4 regions of the Streptomyces sp. NBC_00829 genome follow, and region 1 is predicted to be linked to each of the others. Evidence: riboswitches for the same ligand, from Rfam matches in the RefSeq annotation. Region 1 holds a riboswitch; each other region holds the start of a gene.
What was found. Region 1 has a riboswitch for cyclic di-AMP ahead of OG293_RS18770 (M23 family metallopeptidase). Riboswitches for the same ligand answer to the same signal wherever they lie in the genome.
Positions count from the first base shown of each region.

Region 2: it holds a riboswitch for cyclic di-AMP, as region 1 does, so the genes downstream of both, OG293_RS04230 (peptidoglycan DD-metalloendopeptidase family protein) here and OG293_RS18770 (M23 family metallopeptidase) in region 1, are expected to answer to the same signal.
Region 3: it holds a riboswitch for cyclic di-AMP, as region 1 does, so the genes downstream of both, OG293_RS21440 (transglycosylase family protein) here and OG293_RS18770 (M23 family metallopeptidase) in region 1, are expected to answer to the same signal.
Region 4: it holds a riboswitch for cyclic di-AMP, as region 1 does, so the genes downstream of both, OG293_RS02710 (transglycosylase SLT domain-containing protein) here and OG293_RS18770 (M23 family metallopeptidase) in region 1, are expected to answer to the same signal.

Region 1 covers NZ_CP108867.1:4,268,652-4,274,176, forward strand. Annotated here, with positions in the region: gene OG293_RS18755 (LPXTG cell wall anchor domain-containing protein) at 1-709, shown strand, start outside; tRNA gene OG293_RS18760 (tRNA-Met) at 814-887, shown strand; gene OG293_RS18765 (PP2C family protein-serine/threonine phosphatase) at 1,057-2,208, shown strand; cyclic di-AMP (ydaO/yuaA leader) riboswitch at 2,567-2,722, shown strand; gene OG293_RS18770 (M23 family metallopeptidase) at 2,734-3,762, shown strand; gene OG293_RS18775 (PrsW family intramembrane metalloprotease) at 3,887-5,224, opposite strand; gene trmB (tRNA (guanosine(46)-N7)-methyltransferase TrmB) at 5,283-5,525, opposite strand, start outside.
Region 2 covers NZ_CP108867.1:1,002,103-1,007,627, forward strand. Annotated here, with positions in the region: gene OG293_RS04215 (STM4012 family radical SAM protein) at 1-692, shown strand, start outside; gene OG293_RS04220 (STM4011 family radical SAM protein) at 700-1,575, shown strand; gene OG293_RS04225 (SGNH/GDSL hydrolase family protein) at 1,598-2,389, opposite strand; gene OG293_RS04230 (peptidoglycan DD-metalloendopeptidase family protein) at 2,559-3,506, opposite strand; cyclic di-AMP (ydaO/yuaA leader) riboswitch at 3,511-3,664, opposite strand; gene OG293_RS04235 (alpha-galactosidase) at 4,070-5,525, opposite strand, start outside.
Region 3 covers NZ_CP108867.1:4,864,848-4,870,372, forward strand. Annotated here, with positions in the region: gene OG293_RS21425 (nucleoside triphosphate pyrophosphohydrolase) at 1-388, shown strand, start outside; gene OG293_RS21430 (cytochrome P450) at 385-1,638, shown strand; gene OG293_RS21435 (transglycosylase family protein) at 1,753-2,676, shown strand; cyclic di-AMP (ydaO/yuaA leader) riboswitch at 2,955-3,130, shown strand; gene OG293_RS21440 (transglycosylase family protein) at 3,134-3,793, shown strand; gene eno (phosphopyruvate hydratase) at 4,097-5,383, shown strand; gene OG293_RS21450 (septum formation initiator family protein) at 5,500-5,525, shown strand, end outside.
Region 4 covers NZ_CP108867.1:655,973-661,497, reverse strand. Annotated here, with positions in the region: gene OG293_RS02730 (DUF6084 family protein) at 1-57, shown strand, start outside; gene OG293_RS02725 (hypothetical protein) at 54-1,493, shown strand; gene OG293_RS02720 (hydrogenase maturation protease) at 1,490-2,044, shown strand; gene OG293_RS02715 (DUF6893 family small protein) at 2,055-2,162, shown strand; gene OG293_RS02710 (transglycosylase SLT domain-containing protein) at 2,208-3,062, opposite strand; cyclic di-AMP (ydaO/yuaA leader) riboswitch at 3,067-3,229, opposite strand; gene OG293_RS02705 (hydrogenase maturation nickel metallochaperone HypA) at 3,891-4,286, shown strand; gene hypB (hydrogenase nickel incorporation protein HypB) at 4,291-5,055, shown strand; gene hypF (carbamoyltransferase HypF) at 5,052-5,525, shown strand, end outside.

The sequences.
Region 1 (5,525 bases):
GACCAGCCCGAAGGTCGAGTCCGGTCCGGCCAGTCTGCGCCTTCTGTCCGACCCGAAGACGCCCATCAAGCCCGGCACGTACGGCCAGGTCTCCCTGATCCACCAGCTCAAGGGCACGGCGACGTTCGACTCCGACCTGGAGACGACGCTGGAGGTCGAGCAGGGCCCCGACGACACGCAGGCCGTCCCCCAGCTCGTGGTCGAGGAGCTCGCGGCCGACGGCAGCTACATCAGGGCCACCCGGATCGACGGCCAGAACAAGTGGCAGCTGTCGGACATCGGCAAGAACTTCATCATGCACCGCACCACCCTCCGGGTGAGCGTGGTCGACTTCAAGGGCGTCCAGAAGCCGCTCAAGGTGAAGCTGCACGCGTCGAGCTCGCTCGCCGAGGGCAACAAGACGCCGTTCCTGGGCGCGGACGGCGCGATCACCATCGCCCCCGAGCGCGGCACCACCACGCCGGGCGGAAAGCCGTCGGCGACCCCGTCCGCCACGCCGTCGCCCACCGCCTCGGCGTCCGCGTCCCCCACTCCGTCCGCCACGGCCACGGCCACGGCCACGGCGACGACCGGCGCGAACACCCCCGTCACCACCACCGGTGCGCTCGCCTCCACGGGCTCCTCCGACACCACCTGGTACGCGGCCCTCGCCGCCGCCCTGATCGGTGCCGGCGGCGTGCTCACCGCACTGCGTCTGCGCCGCCGCTGAGGCCGTGGGCGCCCGTCAGGGCGCCCGTATCGGTGCGAATTTCCGAAGTCCCGCGGTAAATGGATTTGATCTTGCTCCGGATGGCGTAAGGTTGTGTTCACCGACGCGGGGTGGAGCAGCTCGGTAGCTCGCTGGGCTCATAACCCAGAGGTCGCAGGTTCAAATCCTGTCCCCGCTACTGAAGGCAGTGGCCCGGCACTCGACACGAGTGCCGGGCCACTGTCGTATCCGCCCCCGGCTGCTCGCCCGGTTGGCGGACAGCGAGTCGCAGCCCGGTGCCGCTGCGTCCAGCCTGAGAGGGGCGCGGTACCGTCCGCAGCCGTGGCGGACCGGGCAGGAGAGCACCCGTGGCGAACCGAGAGCAGGGCGGCGCCGACACCGCTCAGCGGTTCGTGCGTGCGCTGCCCGCGCTGATGATCGTCGGTGGCTGGATCTTCGACCTCGTGAGCCCGCCCCGGTTCACCGCGGTCCCGCTCTTCGCCGCAGCGCCGCTGATCGCGGCCCCGATCTTCACCTGGGTCGGCACCCTGCTGACCGGGATCGCTGCGGTCCTGGGCGTGACCGGGCTGCATTTCTACAACCGCAACGCCTCGGACATCACCACCTTCACCGAGGTGACGACCGTGATCACGGTCTCGGGGCTCGCGCTGCTGATCAACCGGGTGGTACGGCGCAGCAGCGCCCGTCTGGCGTCCGCCCGGGTGATCGCGGAGACCGCCCAGCGGGCCGTACTGCCCACGCCCGCCGACCGGATCGCCGGGCTGCGGATCGCCGCGCGGTACGAGGCCGCCCAGGCCGACGCCTTCATCGGCGGTGACCTCTTCGCCGTACAGGACACGCCGCACGGCGTGCGGCTGGTGGTCGGGGACGTACGGGGCAAGGGGATGGAGGCGGTCGAGACGGTGGCCGTGGTGATCGGGGCGTTCCGGGAGGCCGCCGAGCAGGAGAGCTCGCTCGAAGGGGTGGCCGTTCGCCTGGAGCGGGCGCTGAGACGCGAGGGCTCGCGCCGGAGCGGTCTGGACGCCGTCGAGGGGTTCACCACGGCCGTGCTCGCCGAGATCCCGCGTGACGCGGGCGTGGTGCGTGTGGTCAACCGGGGGCATCCGGAGCCGTTGCTGATGTACGCCGACGGGGACCTGGACAGCCTGGAGCCGACCGAGCCCGCGCTGCCGCTGGGGATGGGCGACGTGGGGGGATGGCCGGACCGGGCGGAGACGCACCCGATGCCCTTCGGGGCCACGCTGCTCCTCTACACGGACGGGCTGTCCGAGGCGCGCGACGCGGAGGGCGTCTTCTACGTCCCCGCCGAGCGGCTGGCCGGGCGGCTCTTTCCCGGGCCGGAGGAGCTTCTGGATGCGCTGGTCGGCGATGTACGGCGGTATACGGGCGGCAGGACCACGGACGACATGGCACTCCTCGCGGTCAGCCGGCCGGCGGACGGGCAGCCGGACCGGCGCAGGACCGTTCCGGTGGTCAAGCGCGGTCCGGGCAGCCGCTGATGGCGGCGGACGCCGGCGGTACCCGGGCACTCGGGATCGCGGGCATCGGGGACCGTGGGCATTTTTGGGCGCGGGCATCGGGGACCGTGGGCATCCGGGGTCACAGGCGACAGGCGCTGCGGGCACTCGGCACCGTGGGTGATCGAGGGATGCCCCTCCGCATAACATGTGATGCACCGTCAGCCGAGGGGGCGGGCCCGAGTGCCGATCAAGTCGCCCGAGTCCGGCTGCTTGTGTCCTGGTAAGTCCCGGGCAAGGTAGTTAAACGATCACCCGGAACAGCTTGGAATCGGACCCCGGTGTCTATTAACGTTCGATAACGCAGCGCGGTCGTCCCAGTCGTCGCAAGAGGCGGCACCGTGCGCACGCGCCGAATTCCGCAAGGGAACCGGGGAACCATCAATTGGGGTGAATCGGGTATCTTTTGCCGCTCTTTTCGCGGCTGAAGCGCCCGTAGGAGACCTTCCTGCTCCGAACCCGTCAGCTAACCCGGTAGGCGAGAAGGAAGGAAAGGAGCACGCCTCCGTGGCGTCCAACACACCTGCCCCCGCATCACCCTTCGAAACTGATGTCTTCGGCGACGAGACGCCGGAGCGGGCGTGGGAGGAATGGAACCCCACCGAGGACTCCGTCCGACCGGTGCGCGGTCGGCACCGCGTCATGAAGCAGCGCGGCGGACTCGCCCGCAGTTCCACGGTGCTCGGTGTCGGCGTGATCGCCGCGGTCGGCGCGGGCGGCATGGCCACCGCGCAGAACAAGCCGCCGGTCTCCATATCGCTCCCCGACTCCATCGCGGACAACCTTCCCGACGCCAAGTCCCTGCCCGGTGTCGGTTCTTTCATGTCCGACGACAAGGAAGCGGACACCGGTGACACGGGCCCGCTGACCACGATGAGCATCGCCACCGACTCCCGGGCCGGTACGCAGGACGCGAGCGGCGCCGGTGAGGCGCTGCGCGCCCGCATCCTCCAGCAGGCCGAGCAGCAGCAGAGCGAGGCGGAGGCCGAGGCCAAGGCCGCCGCGGAGAAGCTTGCCGCCGAGAAGGCCGCTGCGGAGGCGGCCAAGCAGCAGACGGCGGCCGAGGCCGCGAAGAAGAAGGCCGAGGCGGAGGCGGCGGCCAAGGCGGAGGCCGCGCGACTGGCCGAGCTCGCGAAGAGCTACGCCCTGCCCACCTCCTCGTACACCATCACCTCCACCTTCGGCGAGGCCGGCTCCATGTGGTCCTCGGGCTACCACACGGGTCTGGACTTCGCGGCCCCCAGCGGTACCCCGGTCAAGGCCGTCCACAGCGGCACGGTCAAGTCGGCGGGCTGGTCCGGCTCCTACGGCTACCGCACGGTGCTGGAGCTCGACGACGGTACGGAGGTCTGGTACTGCCACCAGTCCTCGATGTCGGTGAGCGTCGGCCAGAAGGTGTCGACGGGCGAGACGATCGGCCGCGTCGGCGCGACCGGCAACGTGACGGGCCCGCATCTGCACCTGGAGGTCCACACTCCGGGCGGAAGCGGTGTCGACCCGATGACCTGGCTGCGGGACAAGGGCCTGACTGTCTGAGGCCTCCGTCCGGGGCGTCACCGATGCCTTGGACACGGCCCGGCGGCCCGATCCGCAGGAGCGGGCCCGGGGCGAGTGACACGACCCCGGGGCGAGTGACACCCCGGGGGCGAGCGGTACCGGTCTAGGACGAGCGGTACGGGTTGTAGCCGCCGTAGTCGCGGTAGGGCGGCGGGGTCCACGCACGTCCCGTGGCCCGGGCCGCGTAGGTCAGCGCAGGACCGGCGACGTCCTTGCGCTGCCACAGATGGTGGAGCAGCTCCTGCTCGCGCGCCACGAAGTCGGGGCCGACCGTGCCCCGGTGGGCCCTGTGGCGCAGAAACGCCAGGGTCGTCGCGAACCGCTCGTACTCCGAGACGGCATGAGCGGCGGCCGGGCCCTGGGCGCGGCGCGCGAAGTCACGGGCCATGGTGCGCGCCTGCATCGAGGACAGCGCGTGCGGTTCGTCGGACGTCAGCCAGCCGGCCGCGGCATACGCCCGCAACTGGGTTGATATCGTGCGCAGTTCGCGCTGCCGGCTCCAGATCGCGAGCCAGATCAGCAGCCCGAAGACGGGGACCATGAACGCGCCGTACACGGCATAGAAGCCGAACGGACCGAAGAGCGACGACGAGCCGTTCCACAGGGCGTGCATGCCCATCGCCAGCGCCAGGCCGAGCAGCGGCAGCGCCACCCGGCGGATCCGCTGGCGGCGCGCGGCGAGCGCGGCGATCCCGAAGCCGATGCCGGTGAGCACGGTGAAGAGCGGATGGGCGAACGGCGACATGACGATCCGTACGAAGAAGGTCGCCGCCGTCACCGAGCCCAGGCCCGACGTGCCTATCTCCTGGTCCTCACCGAATGCGGTGCCCAGGTAGAGGATGTTCTCCGTGAAGGCGAAGCCGGTCGCGGTGAAGCCGGCGACGACGACGCCGTCGACGATCCCGGTGAAGTCCCGTCTGCGGAACAGGAAGATGAGCAGGATCGCGGCGGCCTTCGCGCTCTCCTCGACGACGGGCGCTATCACGGTCGCGCCGAGCGTGTCCGCGCCGGCCGGGTCGGCGGTGGCGATGGCTATCCAGCGGATCGCGAAGGAGTTGGCGATGATCGCGACGAGGGCGGCGGCGAACGCGCCCCAGGCGAAGGCGAACAGCAGATTCCGCCAGGGGCCCGGCTCGACCTGGTCGAGCCAGTGGAAGGCCGCGGCCATGAGTGGTACGGGCAGGATCGCGAGGCACAGGCCGATCAGAAAGCCGTGGGTGCCGGTCTGTTCACGTACGAGGGTGAGGATGGCGAGGGCGGAGAGCGTGAGCAGGGTGATCAGCAGGCCGGCGCGGACCGCCCTGCTGCGCCAGAACCGTGGGACACGGCGCGGCTTGTAGCGCCAGCGGGCACGCGCAGGCACGGCGTCGAAGAGCGGCTGCTCGTCGATGGCCGGGACCGCCGGATGCGGGGGGAGGTGCTGCGGGGACGACTCGGACACCCATTGACCCTAACGAGGGATGCTGACACCTGGCGATGGTGTCCGTCACCCCAGTCGGCTACGCGGACCCCAACGGGCGGCGGAACAGCAGGTCGTGGACCTTGTGGCCCTTGTCCAGGCCCTGCCCCTCGAACCGTGTGAGCGGCCGGAAGGCGGGGCGCGGGGCGAAACCGCCGTCCGCCTGTGTGTTCTCGAAGTCCGGATGCGCGGAGAGCACGTCGAGCATCTGCTCGGCGTACGGCTCCCAGTCGGTCGCGCAGTGCAGGACCGCGCCGGGCTTCAGATACGGCGCGGCGAGGGT
Region 2 (5,525 bases), 3.3 Mb from region 1:
TCAGCTGGCGCAGTTCCCTCGATGCGGCGCTCGCCTGGGAGCCGGAGGAGCTGTATCTCTACCCCCTGTACGTCCGGCCGCTGACGGGCCTCGGCCGCCGCGCGCAGGACGGCGACAACGCCTGGGACGCCCAGCGCCTGCGGCTGTACCGCGAGGGCCGCGACCTCCTGCTCGATCAGGGCTACGAGCAGGTGTCGATGCGGATGTTCCGCCGGGCGGGGGCGCCTTCGCATGCCGCGGACGACCATGCCTGCCAGACCGACGGCATGATCGGCCTGGGCTGCGGCGCCCGCTCCTACACCTCGTCCCTGCACTACTCGTTCGACTACGCCGTGGACATGCACCAGATACGCGGCATCATCGACGACTACACGGAGACCAAGGACTTCAGCCGGGCCGAAGTGGGCCGCCGGGTCGACGAGGACGAGGCCCGCAGACGTCATCTGCTCCAGTCCCTGCTCCAGGCCGGGGGAATGGAGATCTCGGGCTACCGCGAGCGGTTCGGACACCACCCGGCCGAGGTCTTCGGAGCCGAGCTGGACCGGTTCGCCGCGTTCGGCTGGCTCGACGAGGCGGCCTCACCGGACCGGCTCAGGCTCAGCGCCGATGGACTCGCGTACTCAGACGCGCTCGGCCCGGAGCTCTTCTCACCCGATGTGCGCGCCGCAATGGCCGCGTACGAACCGAAGTGACCGCCGCATGGATCTGACCGTTCTGTACCGGGGCCCGCTCGCCTCGTGCGACTACGACTGTCCCTACTGCCCGTTCGCCAAGCGCCGGGACAGCACCGAGCAGCTGCGTGCGGACCGGGCGGCGCTGGAGCGCTTCGCGGGCTGGGCGGCGCGGCAGACCGACGACCGTCTCGCCGTGCTCTTCACGCCCTGGGGCGAGGGCCTGGTCCGCTCCTGGTACCGCCGGACGCTCGTGGAGCTGTCACGGATGCCGCACATCGGCCGGGTGGCGATTCAGACCAACCTCAGCTGCCGTACCGAATGGCTGGCGGACGCCGATCCGGAAACGCTGGCCCTCTGGTGCACCTATCACCCGGAGCAGACCCCTTATGGACGGTTTCTTGCCAAATGCCAGGATCTGGCCGCGCAAGGCGTCCGGTTCAGTGTCGGCATCGTCGGCTTTCCCGAGCACCTGGAGCACGCCCGCCGCCTGCGCGCCGACCTGCCGGCCCATGTCTACCTTTGGGTGAACGCGGCGGAAGGGCGCGCGTACACCGACGCCGAGGCCGCCGAGTGGACGGAGCTGGACCCTCTCTTCCCGTACAGCCGCCACCCTCACCGCTCGGCCGGACTGCCCTGCCGGACCGGCGAGTCGGTCGTCTCGGTGGACGGCGACGGCACGGTGCGCCGCTGCCACTTCGTTCCCGACGAGCTGGGCAGCCTCTACGACGGCTCCTACCGGCGCGCGTTGCGCCCCCGCGCCTGCCCGCTGGCCGTCTGCGACTGTCATATCGGCTACGTGCATCTGGACTCATTGCCGCTGTACGACGTGTTCGCCGGCGGAGTGCTGGAACGGATACCGGCCCAGCACGGAGCCGGCCTGCGACTGCCCGGCGGGCGGTAGCCGGCCCCACCCTGGCGAACGGTCAAAGTGGCAGCAGATCCGGGCGCTTGGCCTCGACATGGTCCCCGGAGCTCTCGCCGCGCAGCCGTCGGCCGATCCACGGCACCAGGTGTTCGCGCGCCCAGTGGATGTTGTCCCGGCGCACTTCGAGCGACCCGCGGGGCGGCAGCGGCGGCCACGGCTGATCGGGGTCGGCGGGCACCTCGATGCCGAGGACCTGGGCGGCGCGCAGCGCGACCCGGGTGTGCCCCTCGGGCGAGAGGTGGAGCCGGTCGCCGTCCCAGGCCCGCCTGTCCTGGACGGACTTGAGCGACCACAGGTCGAGAACGGGGCAGTCGTAGCGGTCGGCGATGGCGCGTACGTGAGCGGTGTACGTGGCGATCTTGCCGCGGAGGTGGCGCAGCACCGGGACTCCGCGGGTGTCGAAGCCGGTGGTCACCATGACCGTGCCGACAGCGCCCGCGAGGTCGGCGACGGCCCGCTCGAACCGCTCGGCGACATCGTCCGGGTCGGTGCCGGGGCGGATGATGTCATTGCCGCCCGCGCAGAACGTCACCAGATCCGGGGCGAGTTCCCTGGCCCTCGACACCTGCTCGTCGACGATCTGGTCGAGGAGCCGGCCGCGGACGGCGAGATTGGCGTACCTGAAGGCGTGTTCGGGCATCCGGTCGTCGAGCAGGACCGCGAACCGGTCGGCCCATCCGACGTACATCCCGTCGGGTCCCGGGTCTCCGACGCCCTCGGTGAAGCTGTCGCCGATCGCCGCGTACGACCCGAATACGCCGCTCGTCCTTGTTCTCGAATCGTCTGCCACGCGACCATATCTTTCCCTTACGGGTGTGACCTACGCGACCGTAAGGAGGGGTTGACGAGGGGTGATCTATGACACCGGTCAAGATTCACCCAACGCGGAATACGCCGAGTCCCCCCGCGCCGCGGGTGCGGCACGGGGGGACGAGGTGTGGTGCGGGTCGCCAGGTGGCTCAGATGGTGACGCCGTGCTGGCGAAGGTAGGCCAGCGGGTCGATGTCGGAGCCGTAGCCCGGGCCGGTGCGGATCTCGAAGTGCAGGTGCGGACCAGTGGAGTTGCCGGTGGTGCCGGAGAGGCCGATCTGCTGGCCGCCGCTCACGCTCTGGCCGGAGGAGACGGCGAGCGAGGAGAGGTGGGCGTACTGCGAATAGGTGCCGTCGCCGTGCTGGATGACGACCTCGTTGCCGTACGCGCCGCCCCAGCCCGCGGAGACGACGGTGCCCGGGCCGACGGCCTTGACCGGCGTGCCGGAAGCAGCCGCGAAGTCGACGCCGGTGTGGTAGCCGCTGGACCACATGGCGCCGGCCAGGTGGTACGGGGTGATGACGGACGGGCTGTCCACGGGAGTGGTGAAGCCGGAGCCGCTGGTCTTGGCCGGGCTCTTCGCCGCGGTGTCGGAGGCGGGCTGCGCCGTGGTCTTCTCGGCCGCGTCCGAGCCCGTGCCGGAGGAGCCGGTGGAGGCCGGGCGGTCGCGCTTCTCCTTGCGAGGCTGCGACTCCTCGTGCGTCTTCGCCTTCGACTTCGCGCCCAGGGTGAGCTTGAGGCCCGGGTGGATCAGCGACGGGTTCTCACCGACCTGCCGGCGATTGTCCTCGTACAGCTTGTGCCAGCCGCCGGGGACGTGGCGCTCGGCGGCGATCTTCGAGAGACAGTCGCCGGCGACGACGGTGTACGTGGCGGGGCCGGCGGCAGGCCTCTGCGCGGTCTTCTGCGCGACCGGGGCGGCTGCGGCGGTCACGGCCGTGTGCGGCGTCGTGGCGGGGGCCGTCTTGCCCGCGGCGTGGGCGCCGGTGGCAACCGTGAGCGGCAGCGCGATGGCGGCGCCACCCGTGCCGGCGGCGACGAGGCCGCGCGTGATCGGGCTGGTCCTGGGACGGCGATGCTTACCCTTTGCGGGCATGGCGCTTTCCTCTCCGGCGCCGGCGAGGTGAGCTGTCGGGTTCGGGCTGGAGATGCCCGGCCGCGCTGTGCGCGACTTGACCCCTAGCCGTCCGGAGGTCCGGATTCGGCGTACTACCTGGGTCCCCCGCTCCTGCCACGCGTGGGTGGGTTCGAATTCCGGTCGGCGGCAGGATTAGGCGGTCCGTCCGGATTGACCGTGAACGTAAACGAGTGGAGCCGAATGGAACAAGCCGCCGCATTTTCCGATCATTGTTTGCCGGGAAATCGCCGGAGAATTCCCGTTACGCTCCGTGAATTAATGATCTTCCCGCGCCCGCAGGGCAAAGGAATTCGCGGCGGCGCCCCCGCCACGCACCGTCACGGATGAGATCCTGCTCACGAGCCGCGCGCCGCCCTCATTACAGACGGGGCACGCCATACTTAATCGCTCAATTCGGACAGAACAGTCATTCAATGACTATCGACCGAATAGTCTCGTTCACCGCCTAAGCGCTCACAATGCCGATGGAATTCCGCGGAGCCGGGCTGCCCATTTCGACCATTTCATCCCTTAGGGGCAGATCAGTGGCGGCGCAACCGGATCACCGTCGCGTCCATGTCGCCCTTCAGCCCGGTGTGCAGTCCGTGATGCAGCAGGACGGATCCGCGGTGCAGCGCGCCGGTGTCCAGGTCCTCGTAGGCCGCCGCGGAGTCGATACCGCGCAGCCGGAGCCGCGGCGGCTGCTCTCCGTAGTGCTGCGCCTGAAGCCAGGCGAGGACGACTGATTCATCGCCCTTGACGTACTGCACAGCGCTGAGCCCGCCCTCGGGCGCCCGCAGCCGGTACAGCTCGCCGTGCTGCACCAGCGGCCTGATCTTCTTGTAGAGCTCCACCCAGACACGGGCCTCGGCGAGCTCCTCCTCGGTCCACTCGGTGAGGTCGCCGCCGACCCCCAGGACACCGGCCATGGCGCTGACAAACCGGAAACGAAGCGTGCTGAACCTGCCGTTGAGCTGGACATTCGGACTGTCGGTGACCCACGCGGCCATGACCCTCGCGGGATGCAGCTGGGTGAAGCCGTGCTGGATGGCAAGCCGGTCCAGCGGGTCGGTGTTGTCGGAGGTCCACACCTGGTCGGTACGGGAGAGGATGCCGAGGTCGATCCGGCCACCGCCGCCCGAGCAGGACTCGAAGGCGACGGAGGGGTGCGCGGCCCGCAGCCGGTCGAGCAGTGCGTACAGCGCGTGCACATGCTCGACCCACAGCTTCTGGGGATAGTCCTCCCCCGGCCATCCGGCATCCGTGAAACAGCGGTTGAAGTCCCATTTCACATAGTCGACGGGCGTGCTACTCAGTAGGCCGTCCAACTGCCCCCAGAGGTATTCCTGCACGTCCTCGCGCGCGAGGTTGAGCACCAGCTGATTGCGGAATTCGATCCTGGCGCGTCCGGGGTGGTGCTGCACCCAGTCGGGGTGCGCGCGGTAGAGATCGCTGTCCGCATTGACCATTTCCGGTTCGACCCAGATACCGAACTGCATACCCAGCCCGTGCACTTCGTCGGCGAGCGGCCCCAGGCCGTCCGGAAAGCGCTCGGGATTGGGGGTCCAGTCGCCGAGTCCGGCCCGGTCGCTGGTGCGCTGCCCGAACCAGGCGTCATCGACGACGAACAGCTCGACGCCCATGGCCGCCGCCCTGCGCGCGAGAGCCCGCTGCTGCTTCTCGGAGATGTCGAAGCCGGTGGCCTCCCAGGAGTTGTAGAGGACGGGCCGCTCGGCCGCCGCGTCCGGTACGACGTGCGCCAGCTGCCAGGCGTGCCAGGCGCGGCTGGCCCCGCCGAATCCCTTGTCGCTCCACAGCCCGGCGAAGACGGGCGAGGTGTACGACTGTCCCGGTGCGAGTCGCAGCAGCCCGGAGTCGTCGTGGCCGACTCCGCCGGTGATCTGCACCACGCCGTCGGGCAGCTGCTGTACGGAGATCCGCCAGGACCCCGACCAGCCGAGCGCGCAGCCGTAGACCTCGCCCCGCTCCTCCGTGGCC
Region 3 (5,525 bases), 600 kb from region 1:
CTCCGTCGACGACGTCGCCGCGACGATCGTCGAGAAGCTGATCCACCGCCACCCCCATGTCTTCGGGGACGAGCGCGCCGAGACGCCGGAGGAGGTCAAGGAGCACTGGCTGCGCACGAAGGCGATCGAGAAGCAGCGCGACTCGGTGACCGACGGTGTCCCGCTCGGCCAGCCCGGTCTGGCACTGGCCGCCAAGCTCGCGAGCCGAGTCCGCACCGCCGGTCTCGACATCCCGCTGCCCGCCGGTGACGGCATCGGCTACGACCTGCTCGCCCTCGCCGCCGGCGCCGAGGCCTCGGGCACCGACCCGGAGGCAGCCCTGCGGGCGGCGGCCCGCGCCTACCGGGACGCGATTCTTGTCGCAGAGTCCGTCGAGGGGCAGACGTGAGCGCTCAGCCCGAGTTGTTCACCTGGGAGTTCGCCACCGACCCCTATCCCGCGTACGCCTGGCTGCGCGAGCACGCCCCCGTGCACCGCACCCGGCTCCCCAGTGGGGTCGAGGCATGGCTGGTGACGCGGTACGCCGACGCCCGGCAGGCCCTGGCCGACCAGCGGCTGAGCAAGAATCCCGCGCATCACGACGAGCCCGCCCACGCCAGGGGAAAGACCGGCATCCCCGGTGAGCGCAAGGCCGAGCTGATGACCCATCTGCTCAATATCGACCCGCCGGACCACACCCGGCTGCGGCGCCTGGTGTCGAAGGCCTTCACCCCGCGTGTGGTCGCCGAATTCGCCCCCCGGGTACAGGAACTGACGGACCGGCTGATCGACACGATCTTTGAGAATCAGCACAGCGCGGAGAAGGGGAAGGCGGACCTCATTCACGAGTTCGCCTTCCCGCTCCCCATCTACGCCATCTGCGACATGCTCGGCGTCCCGCGCGAGGACCAGGACGACTTCCGCGACTGGGCCGGGATGATGATCCGGCACGGCGGAGGGCCGCGCGGCGGAGTCGCGCGTTCCGTGAAGAAGATGCGTGGATACCTGGCCGAGCTGATTCACCGCAAGCGCGAGGTTCCGGGCGACGATCTGATCTCGGGGCTCATCGAGGCGTCGGACCACGGGGAGCACCTCACCGAGAACGAGGCCGCCGCCATGGCCTTCATCCTGTTGTTCGCGGGGTTCGAGACGACCGTGAACCTCATCGGGAACGGCGTGTACGCGCTGCTGCGCAACCCGGAGCAGCGCGAGCGGCTCCAGGCGTCCCTCGCGGCCGGCGAGAGCGGGCTTCTTGAGACCGGTGTCGAGGAACTGCTGCGCTACGACGGGCCCGTGGAGCTCGCGACCTGGCGGTTCGCCACCGAGCCGCTCGTCATCGGCGGGCAGGAGATCGCGGCGGGGGACCCCGTGCTCGTCGTACTCGCCGCCGCCGACCGGGACCCCGGGCGGTTCGCCGGGCCGGACACTCTCGATCTCTCCCGGCGCGACAACCAGCATCTGGGATACGGGCACGGCATCCACTACTGCCTCGGTGCGCCGCTCGCCCGGCTGGAGGGGCAGACCGCGCTCGCCACGCTCCTGAGGAGGATGCCGGACTTGCGGCTTGCGGGCGATCCGGCCGATTTGCGGTGGCGTGGAGGGTTGATTATGCGTGGATTGCGCACTCTGCCCGTTGAGTTCACTCCTCGACAGAACTGACGATCTGTCAGGATCGTAACTTTCACGTGATCTCCGCTGCATCCACTTGTGACTCAACAACGATTGCGACTACGTTCACCGTCGTCTCAGCGGTCACAGGGCGAAAGGCAACGCATGCGTTCCGGGAATGGTCGGCATCGCCGACCCCGTCAGGCTCCGGCCATTGTCGTCGCGGCAGGGGTGACGGGATCGGCCATCGCGATCCCTCTTCTCGGGGCAGGTTCGGCCTCCGCCGCCGACGCCTCCACATGGGACCGGGTCGCCGAGTGCGAGAGCGGCGGCATGTGGAGCGCCGACCTCGGCAACGGGTACTACGGCGGGCTCCAGATATCCGAGGAGATCTGGCAGAACTACGGCGGCACGGACTATGCCGCACGCGCCGACCTCGCCAGCCGCTCCCAGCAGATCGCGGTCGCCGAGAGGGTTCTCGACGCGCAGGGCCCCGAGGCGTGGCCCGGCTGTGCGGCCATGGCGGGGCTGCGGAACGACGGCGCCGTGACCGGCGTCGACCCGGGGGCCGGCACGACCCTGCCGCTGCCGGGCGCCTCCACCGCGCCGACCGCGTCCACGCTGTCGGCGAAGCCCTCGGACGGCGCGACGGGAACGGCGCCACCGAAGGGCGCGACCGGCGAGGCCGCCGATACGGCAGGCTCCGCCGAGGCCGCCTCGTCCGCCACGACGGGCGACGATCAGGACTCCGAGAGCGCCGGCGGCAAGCACCGCGGCGAGGCCGCCACGGAGGGTGTGCAGGCGGACGCTGTGGACGATGAGCGCGAAGCGGGGCGCCACGCTTCGCGCAGTGACGGTCCGACACGGGATGAAGCGGGCGAAACGGACAAGGGTGGCTCTGAGGGTGCCGAGCCGGGCGAGTACACGGTCCGTGCGGGCGACAGCCTTTCCGCGATCGTCGACGAGCAGGAGCTCGACGGCGGCTGGACCGCCCTCTATGCGGCGAACCGGGCGACCGTGGGCACCGACCCCGACCTCATCATCCCTGGCCAGAGCCTGGATCTTGATCTGGAGCCGAGCTCGAAGTAGGTATCGAATCGAGGGCAGTTCGCTGCCTTATGTCCGATTCTGCGCAAGTGAGACAAGGGTCTCTTTGCCCCAACTGACGTATCTGCCCCGACAGAATCACCCATTCCGCCCGCCACCTGCATAAACGTATATGTCCCCCCGGGCGGGATGGGCGTTTTCTCCCCGATGTTCCGTCTTTGAACATCGGGGAGAGCTGTGTCTACGGTCTGTACCGCTCGCCATCGCGGGCACCGCTGACCGTCACGCCGAATCCTGCCGTCGGTCGGGGGGAGTAGTCGACGCGCAAAGCGCCGAAGGCAGGAGCGGGGGACCCAAGGTAAGTGCCGGCCCAGGCCGTTGAGAGATCGACGGCTCCGACCGGCTTGGGGTGAAGTCGCACGCAAGGACGTGCGACCGGGCAACTCACTTGGCCCGAACCCGACAGCTCACCTCGTAGGCGTCGGTGAGGAGATGTCCCATGCTGTTCTCCACCAAGGGCAAGCACCGCCGCCCGTCCAGGGCCACCCGTATCGCCACGCTCGCCGGTGTCACCGGTGCGGCCGTCGCCGCCCCGCTGCTCGGAGCCACCTCGGCCTCCGCCGCGACCGGGTCCGAGTGGGACGCCGTCGCCCAGTGCGAGTCCGGCGGCAACTGGTCGATCAACACCGGCAACGGCTTCTACGGCGGCCTGCAGTTCACCAACTCCACCTGGGCCGCCTTCGGCGGCACGGCCTACGCCTCGCGCGCCGACCTCGCCTCCAAGGCCCAGCAGATAGCCATCGGCGAGAAGGTCCTCGCGGGCCAGGGCAAGGGCGCCTGGCCGAGCTGCGGCGTCGGTCTGTCCAACGCCGCGTACGAGGGCGGCTCCGCGCAGCCCGCCGCCAAGCCCGCCCCCGAGCGCGCCGAGGCCCCCACCACCCGCTCCGCGCGCCCCGCCGCTCCGGCCAAGTCCGCGACGCCGGCCAAGGGCGTCAAGAAGGGCGACGGCGAATACACGGTGAAGTCCGGTGACACCCTCGGCTCCATCGCCGCGGACAAGAAGGTCAAGGGCGGCTGGAAGAAGCTGTTCGACCTGAACAAGGACATCATCGACGACGCCGATGTGATCTACCCGGGCCAGCGGCTCCACCTGAGCTGACCCGAGGAGCGGGAGTCGAAGGACTCCGGTGGACCCGGCGGACCACCGGCCCCGACGAGCTCCCGCCCCCAGCCACCCCGGTCCGGCGCGCTGTCCCCCGCACGCGCCGGACCGGGGTTCCTCTTTGTCGCCCGCGTTTGTTACTCGCGCGTAGTTCATGCGCCGTATGTCCGGTGCCATACGTCTTCCCACCGTTTTTCGTCCCAGGGGGCGGGCATCGGGCGGCGTACGCGGCGGAGCCGGTTAGGCTCATGCCGCAAGGCCAAGAGACCCTGCACTCCAAGCGTCACATCCCAGAAGGAGATGCTCGTGCCGTCCATCGACGTCGTCGTAGCCCGGGAAATCCTGGACTCCCGAGGCAACCCCACGGTCGAGGTCGAGGTTGGCCTCGACGACGGCAGCACGGGCCGTGCTGCTGTTCCGTCCGGCGCCTCCACCGGTGCGTTCGAGGCTCTTGAGCTCCGCGACGGTGACCAGAACCGCTACCACGGCAAGGGCGTGGAGAAGGCCGTCCTCGCCGTCATCGAGCAGATCGGCCCGGAGCTCGTCGGCTACGACGCCACCGAGCAGCGCCTGATCGACCAGGCGATGTTCGACCTGGACGCCACCCCGGACAAGTCCTCGCTCGGCGCCAACGCCATCCTCGGCGTCTCCCTCGCCGTGGCGCACGCCGCCTCCGAGGCCTCTGACCTGCCGCTCTTCCGCTACCTCGGCGGCCCGAACGCGCACCTGCTGCCCGTTCCGATGATGAACATCCTGAACGGCGGCTCGCACGCCGACTCCAACGTGGACATCCAGGAGTTCATGATCGCCCCGATCGGCGCGGAGTCCTTCTCCGAGGCCCTGCGCTGGGGCACCGAGGTCTACCACACCCTCAAGTCCGTCCTGAAGACCAAGGGCCTGTCGACCGGTCTGGGCGACGAGGGCGGCTTCGCGCCGAACCTCGAGTCCAACCGCGCCGCCCTCGACCTCATCCTTGAGGCCATCAAGCAGGCCGGCTACGTCCCGGGCAAGGACATCGCGCTCGCGCTCGACTGTGCCGCGTCCGAGTTCTACAAGGACGGCTCGTACGAGTTCGAGGGCAAGTCCCGCTCGGCCGCCGAGATGACCGAGTACTACGAGGAGCTCGTCGCCTCCTACCCGCTGGTCTCCATCGAGGACCCGCTGTTCGAGGACGACTGGGCCGGCTGGAACGTCATCACCGAGAAGCTCGGCTCCAAGGTGCAGCTGGTGGGCGACGACCTGTTCGTCACCAACCCGGAGCGCCTGGCGCGCGGCATCGAGGAGAACTCCGCCAACGCGCTGCTCGTCAAGGTCAACCAGATCGGTTCGCTGACCGAGACCCTGGACGCCGTGGAGCTCGCCCAGCGCAGCGGCTTCAAGTGCATGATGTCCCACCGCTCCGGTGAGACGGAGGACGTCACCATCGCCGACCTGGCCGTCGCCACCAACTGCGGCCAGATCAAGACCGGCGCCCCGGCCCGCTCCGAGCGCGTCGCCAAGTACAACCAGCTGCTGCGCATCGAGGAGATCCTCGACGACGCCGCGGTGTACGCGGGCCGCTCCGCGTTCCCCCGCTTCAAGGACTGACGCCCCGGAGCCGGGCGTTCCCCGCTTCAAGGGCTGAGCAGCCCGTCGTCCGTACGTCCCCGCACTCGGTCCCGTACCGTGTGCGGGGACGTACGTACGTATCGGGGAGGCGGGACATGGCCGGGAAGGACCGCGATCGGTT
Region 4 (5,525 bases), 3.6 Mb from region 1:
GTCCGCGCCCTGGCCGGAGCGCCGGCGGCACGCGCCACCGGGAGGACCGCGCCATGACCACCACTGCGTTCACGGCTCGGACGGAGGCCCGGTTCGCCGTCGCCCGTCAGGTCGCCGACGCGGTCCTCTTCGAGGGCTATGTGCTCTACCCGTACCGGGCGTCGGCGGCCAAGAACCGGCTCCGCTGGCAGTTCGGAGTGCTCGTACCGCCGGCCTGGGGCGCCGATCGCGAGGAGCACGACTTCCAGCACACCGAGTGCCTGATGGAACCGAAGGCCGACGCGTCGCTGGCGGTCGAGGTGCGCTTCCTGCACGCGCGGCGCAGGACCGTGCAACAGGCCCGGCCGGACGGCAGCTTCGAGACGGTTCCCGAACTCCGCCTGGAGGACCGGGTCCTGGTGCCGTGGGACGAGGGCGTCGAGGAACGCATCGAAGTCGTCTTCCCCGTGGCCCAGCTGACCGGGGACGGCGTCACCGTTCCCTTCACCCGCCCTGAGCGCGACGAGAGCGAACCCGTCCTCGACACATCCGGTCGGCCCGTCGGCCGTCTGGTCCGCCGCTGCGAGGAGATCTGTGGCGTCCTGCGCCTGTCCGCGCAGGAGATCGACGGACCCTACCGGGTGCTGCGGCTGACCGCCGTCGTGGAGAACACCAGCACCTGGACGCCGTCGTACGGCACCGCCGCGGACCGGGACGCGGCCCTGCCGCGTGCACTGGTGGCCGCGCACCTCCTGATGGGGCTCAGCGCCGGGTCGTTCCTGTCGATGACGGACCCGCCGCAGTGGGCCAAGGGCGCCGTCGCGTCCTGCCGCAACCTGCACACCTGGCCGGTCCTCGCCGGCGAACCGGGGCGCGCGGACCTGGTGCTCTCCTCGCCGATCATCCTGGAGGACCATCCGGCCATCGCCCCGGAGAGCCCCGGGGCGCTGTACGACGCCACCGAGATCGACGAGATCCTGGCGCTGCGCACCGCCGCCCTCACCGACGAGGAGAAGCGCGAGGCCCGCGGGACCGACGAACGGGCCGCCGCGGTGATCGACCTGGCCGACTCGATGCCGCCGGAGGTACTGGAACGCCTGCACGGCGCGGTGCGCGCGCTGCGCGACGTGACCGGCCCCGCCGCCTCTGAGACATCTCCGGCGGGAGGACGCGGATTCCCCGACGAACACGGAGTGGAGCGGCCGGACACCCCGTGGTGGGACCCGGCGAGCGACTCCGGCTTCGACCCGGCACGCGACCGGGTCCTGGTGGACGGCCGGTCGCTGGGCGCCGGAAGCCGCGTCGTGCTGCGGCCGGGCCTTCGGCGTACCGACGCCCAGGACCTGTTTCTGTACGGTCGCAGTGCCACGGTCGAGGCGGTGCTCCACGACGTGGACGGGGCGGTGCACCTGGCGGTGACGGTGGAGGGCGATCCCGGCGCCGACATCCGCCGTGAACAGGGCCGGTATCTGTACTTCCAGCCCGACGAGGTCGCCCCGCTGGAGGACGCATGAACGCGAGGAGCGCCACCCGGCCCGGTCGGCGGGTCCTGGTCGCCGGGGTGGGGAACATCTTCCTCGGCGATGACGGCTTCGGCGTCGAGACCGTACGCAGGCTCGCGGCCGAGCGGCTGCCCGAGGGCGTGGAGACCGCGGACATCGGCGTACGGGGGGTGCACCTGGCGTACCAGCTGCTCGACGGCTACGACACCGTCGTCCTGGTCGATGCCACGGAGCGCGGCCAGGAGCCCGGCACGTTGTATCTCATCGAACCCGACGCGCCCGGTGCCGTCGAGCCCCGGAACGCCCAGCTCGACGGCCACAAGATGTCACCCGACGCGGTGCTGGCCCTGCTGGGGACGCTCTGCGCCGGGACCGGCGCGCGCCCGCCGGGGCGCACGCTGGTCCTGGGCTGCGAACCCGCCTCCGTTGAGGAGGGCATCGGCCTCAGCCCGTCCGTGGCCGCCGCGGTTCCGGAGGCCGTACGGATGATCATGGGCCTGCTGCGGGACGGCGAACAGAAGACGTCCGCGTCACCGCCTGAGGCCGCCAAGGCCGCACAGTGAGGAGCACAGCATGAAGAAGACCATCATCGGCGGCGCGGCCGCCGCGGCCGCTCTGGCCGCCGTCGTCAAGCAGGTCCTGCCGGACCTCAGGCGCTATCTGCGCATGCGCAGGATGTGACGCCAGTGACGGGACGAGACGGCCCGAGCGGGTCTGCCGGGACGATCAGTAGGCGCCGTTCACGTTGTCGATCGAGCCGTACTTGTCGGCCGCGTAGTTGCAGGCGGCGGTGATGTTGGCGACCGGGTCGTAGCTGTCCATCGACGTGCCGGGCACGTGGTAGGCGAGGAACGTGGGGTCGATGACCTGGAGGAGTCCCTTGGACGGCGTTCCGGCCGCGGCGTTGGAGTCCCAGTTGTTGATGGCCAGCGGGTTGCCCGAGGACTCGCGCATCACGTTGCGGTGGATGCCCTCGTAGGTGCCGGGGATGCCGTGCTTGGCCATGACGTCCAGCGACTCCTTGATCCAGCCGTCCAGATCGTTGGTGTAGGTCTTGGCCTTGGCGGGCTTCGCGGCGGTCTTGGCGGGCTTCGCGGCGGTCTTGGCGGGCTTCGCGGCAGCGGTGGTCTTGGCGGACAGGGCGGTCGTCCGCGCGGAACGGTTGGCCCGCTCCGGCGCGGAGGACGCGCGGGCGCCCGTTGCGGCCTTCTTGCCGATCGTCAGCTTGAGGCCGGGGTGAATCAGCGACGGGTTGTCGCCCACGGCCTGCCGGTTGTCCTGGTAGAGCCGCTTCCAGCCGCCGTTGAGCGCGTGGTCCGACGCGATCTTGGAGAGGGAGTCGCCCGTGATGACGGAATAGATCGTCGGTCCGGCCTTCTTCGTGACGACCGGAGTCGCGGGGGCGACAGCCGGCGCCACGGCCTTCACCGCGACGGCGGAGTGCGCGACCGGCTGCACCGCGGAGGCTGTGGTCGCGCCGATCACCGGGAGGGCGAGCGCGGCGCCGCCCGCTCCGGCTGCCATGAAACAACGGGTGAGGGGGCTGGACTTGGGACGGCGGTGCTTGCCCTTTGCAGGCATGACGAATTCCTCTCCGTCGCCTGCGAGGTGAGCTGTCGGGTTCGGGCTGGAGATGCCCGGTCGCACTGGAATGCGACTTCACCCCAAGCCGTTCCGGATTCCGGATCGGCGGCTTACCTGGGTCCCCCGCTCCTGCCGCACGTGAGTGGGTTCGGTTTACCGGACGGCGGCAGGATTCGGCGGTCCGTCCGGGATTGACGGTGACGTTAAGCGAGAGGGACTCGATGGAACAAGTCCCGAATTCACCACTGCAATGGGGCATGTGGATTCTGGCGGGAGAAATTGCGTGATCCAATTCGAGCGGATAACTCAACTTTCTTTCTGCGGTACGGGTCTGGGCGTGGCCGATGTTTCTCGCGTGACCTTGGAGACGTGACTCATGTCACGGGATATGACGTGTGGTGATCTGTTCCGCGGCACTGCGAAATAGCATGACAAGTCGTGCGAGTTCCCCCAATATGGATGCCGGGTGCAATGTTGAGCAAAAGCTCATTCCGGACACTTTGAACCCCGCTGTTTGTCCGGTCTCGGATATTCGACTCCCATATTTCGCCTATACTCCTTTAGCGCCGCTTATCGGTAGGATCTGCCCGTTTGAGGTGCAATCGCGTCCCCTCGGGCGGCACGCGACGTGATGTGGCCACGGCCCCGGCCGCGCACTCCGCTCCCTGCGATGTCCCCGGCTGCACCGAACGGTGTACGCGGCCCCACGGCGTCGGCGTGCCGGTCTCCCGGCCACGGGGTACCTGCCTGTAATGGTCCCGAGCGGGCCCCGGCCGCACCCGGCCAGGGCGGTCGACAGCTCGGCCTGTGCCAGGACGGAGACCGATGCACGAGATGTCCATCGCGCTGGCCGTGGTCGGTCAGGTGGAGCAGGCGGCGGCCGAAGCGGGCGATGTCACCGCGGTGACGTCCGTACGGCTCCAGGTAGGCGAACTGGCCGGAGTCGTGCCCGACGCGCTGTCCTTCTGCTTCGAACTGGCCTGCGCCGGCACTGTTCTTGAGGGTGCCGAACTGGTCACCGAATCCGTGCCCGGCCGCGCCCGCTGTGCCCCATGCGCTGATGAATGGGCAGTCGGCATGCCCCCGCAGCTGTGCTGCCCGGGGTGCGGAGAGGCGACCGCCGAACTGCTCGCCGGCCGCGAGCTGCAGATCGTCAGCGTGCACTGGGAGGACGGCCAGCCGCACGCCTGCACCCGTGAAACCGTCTCCGAGGAGTGCTGAAGCAATGTGCCGTGAGGTCGATCTGCACCAGGCCGTACTCGCCAAGAACGACGCGACAGCGGCCACTTTGCGCGCCGAACTCGCCGCCCGTGGGACCACCGTGGTCAATCTGCTCTCCAGTCCCGGCAGCGGCAAGACGGCACTGCTCGAGGCCGAACTGCTGCTCGCCCGGGATCGGGGAGTACCGGTCGCGGCCCTCACGGCCGATCTGGCCACCGAGAACGACGCAATGCGGTTGGCCCGTTCCGGAGTTCCGGTCAAGCAGGTACTGACCGACGGCCTCTGCCATTTGGAGGCCGGAATGCTGAGTCGGCACATCGACGGATGGCTCCCCGATGCCACCCGACTGCTGTTCGTGGAGAACGTGGGCAACCTCGTCTGCCCGGCCTCCTACGATCTCGGGGAATCCTTGCGAGTTGTCCTCGCATCGGTGACGGAGGGCGAGGACAAACCCCTGAAGTACCCCACCGCCTTTGGCCTTGCGCAACTGGTCGTGATCACCAAGACCGATATCGCGGAAGCCGTGGAATTCGACGAAGCCGCTTTTCGTGCGCATGTCGAACAGGTCAATCCGGGTGTGGAAGTGCTGCTGACGTCGGCGCGTGGCGGGACGGGGATCGGGGCTCTGCTGGACCGGGCCGTGGCTACGGCCGACGGCGGGGTGACGCACGCACCCGTCATGGCCCGCCAGGAGCACATCCATCGACACGAACACGGCACGCACTCCCACACGGCGGGCTCGGGCGCCCTGGCGCAGTCGGGCTCGTGACCGGTACGCAGCCGGGCGCCACCGTCGTCGACCGGACGGTCGGGCGCAGGCGGGTCACTGTCCGGGGTGTCGTCCAGGGCGTCGGGTTCCGGCCCTTCGTCTACGCGCTGGCCACCCGGCTGGACCTCGTCGGACATGTGACCAACACGGCTGAGGGTGTTGTCGCGGAAGTCGAAGGACCACCCAGGGCCCTGAAGTCGTTCTGCGACCGGATCTCGGCCGAGGCGCCACCGCTCGCCCGCGTGGAATCCGTCGACCACGAGGACGTACCCCCGGCAGGGGGACACGGATTCACCATCGCCGCCTCCCGTAGCGGCGGGCCCGCGCGCACGTTGGTCTCCCCGGACATGGCCACCTGCGCCGCCTGTCTGGCAGAACTGGCCGACCCGTCCGACCGGCGCCACCGGCACCCCTTCATCACCTGTACGCACTGCGGCCCGCGCTTCACCATCGTCACCGGCCTGCCGTAC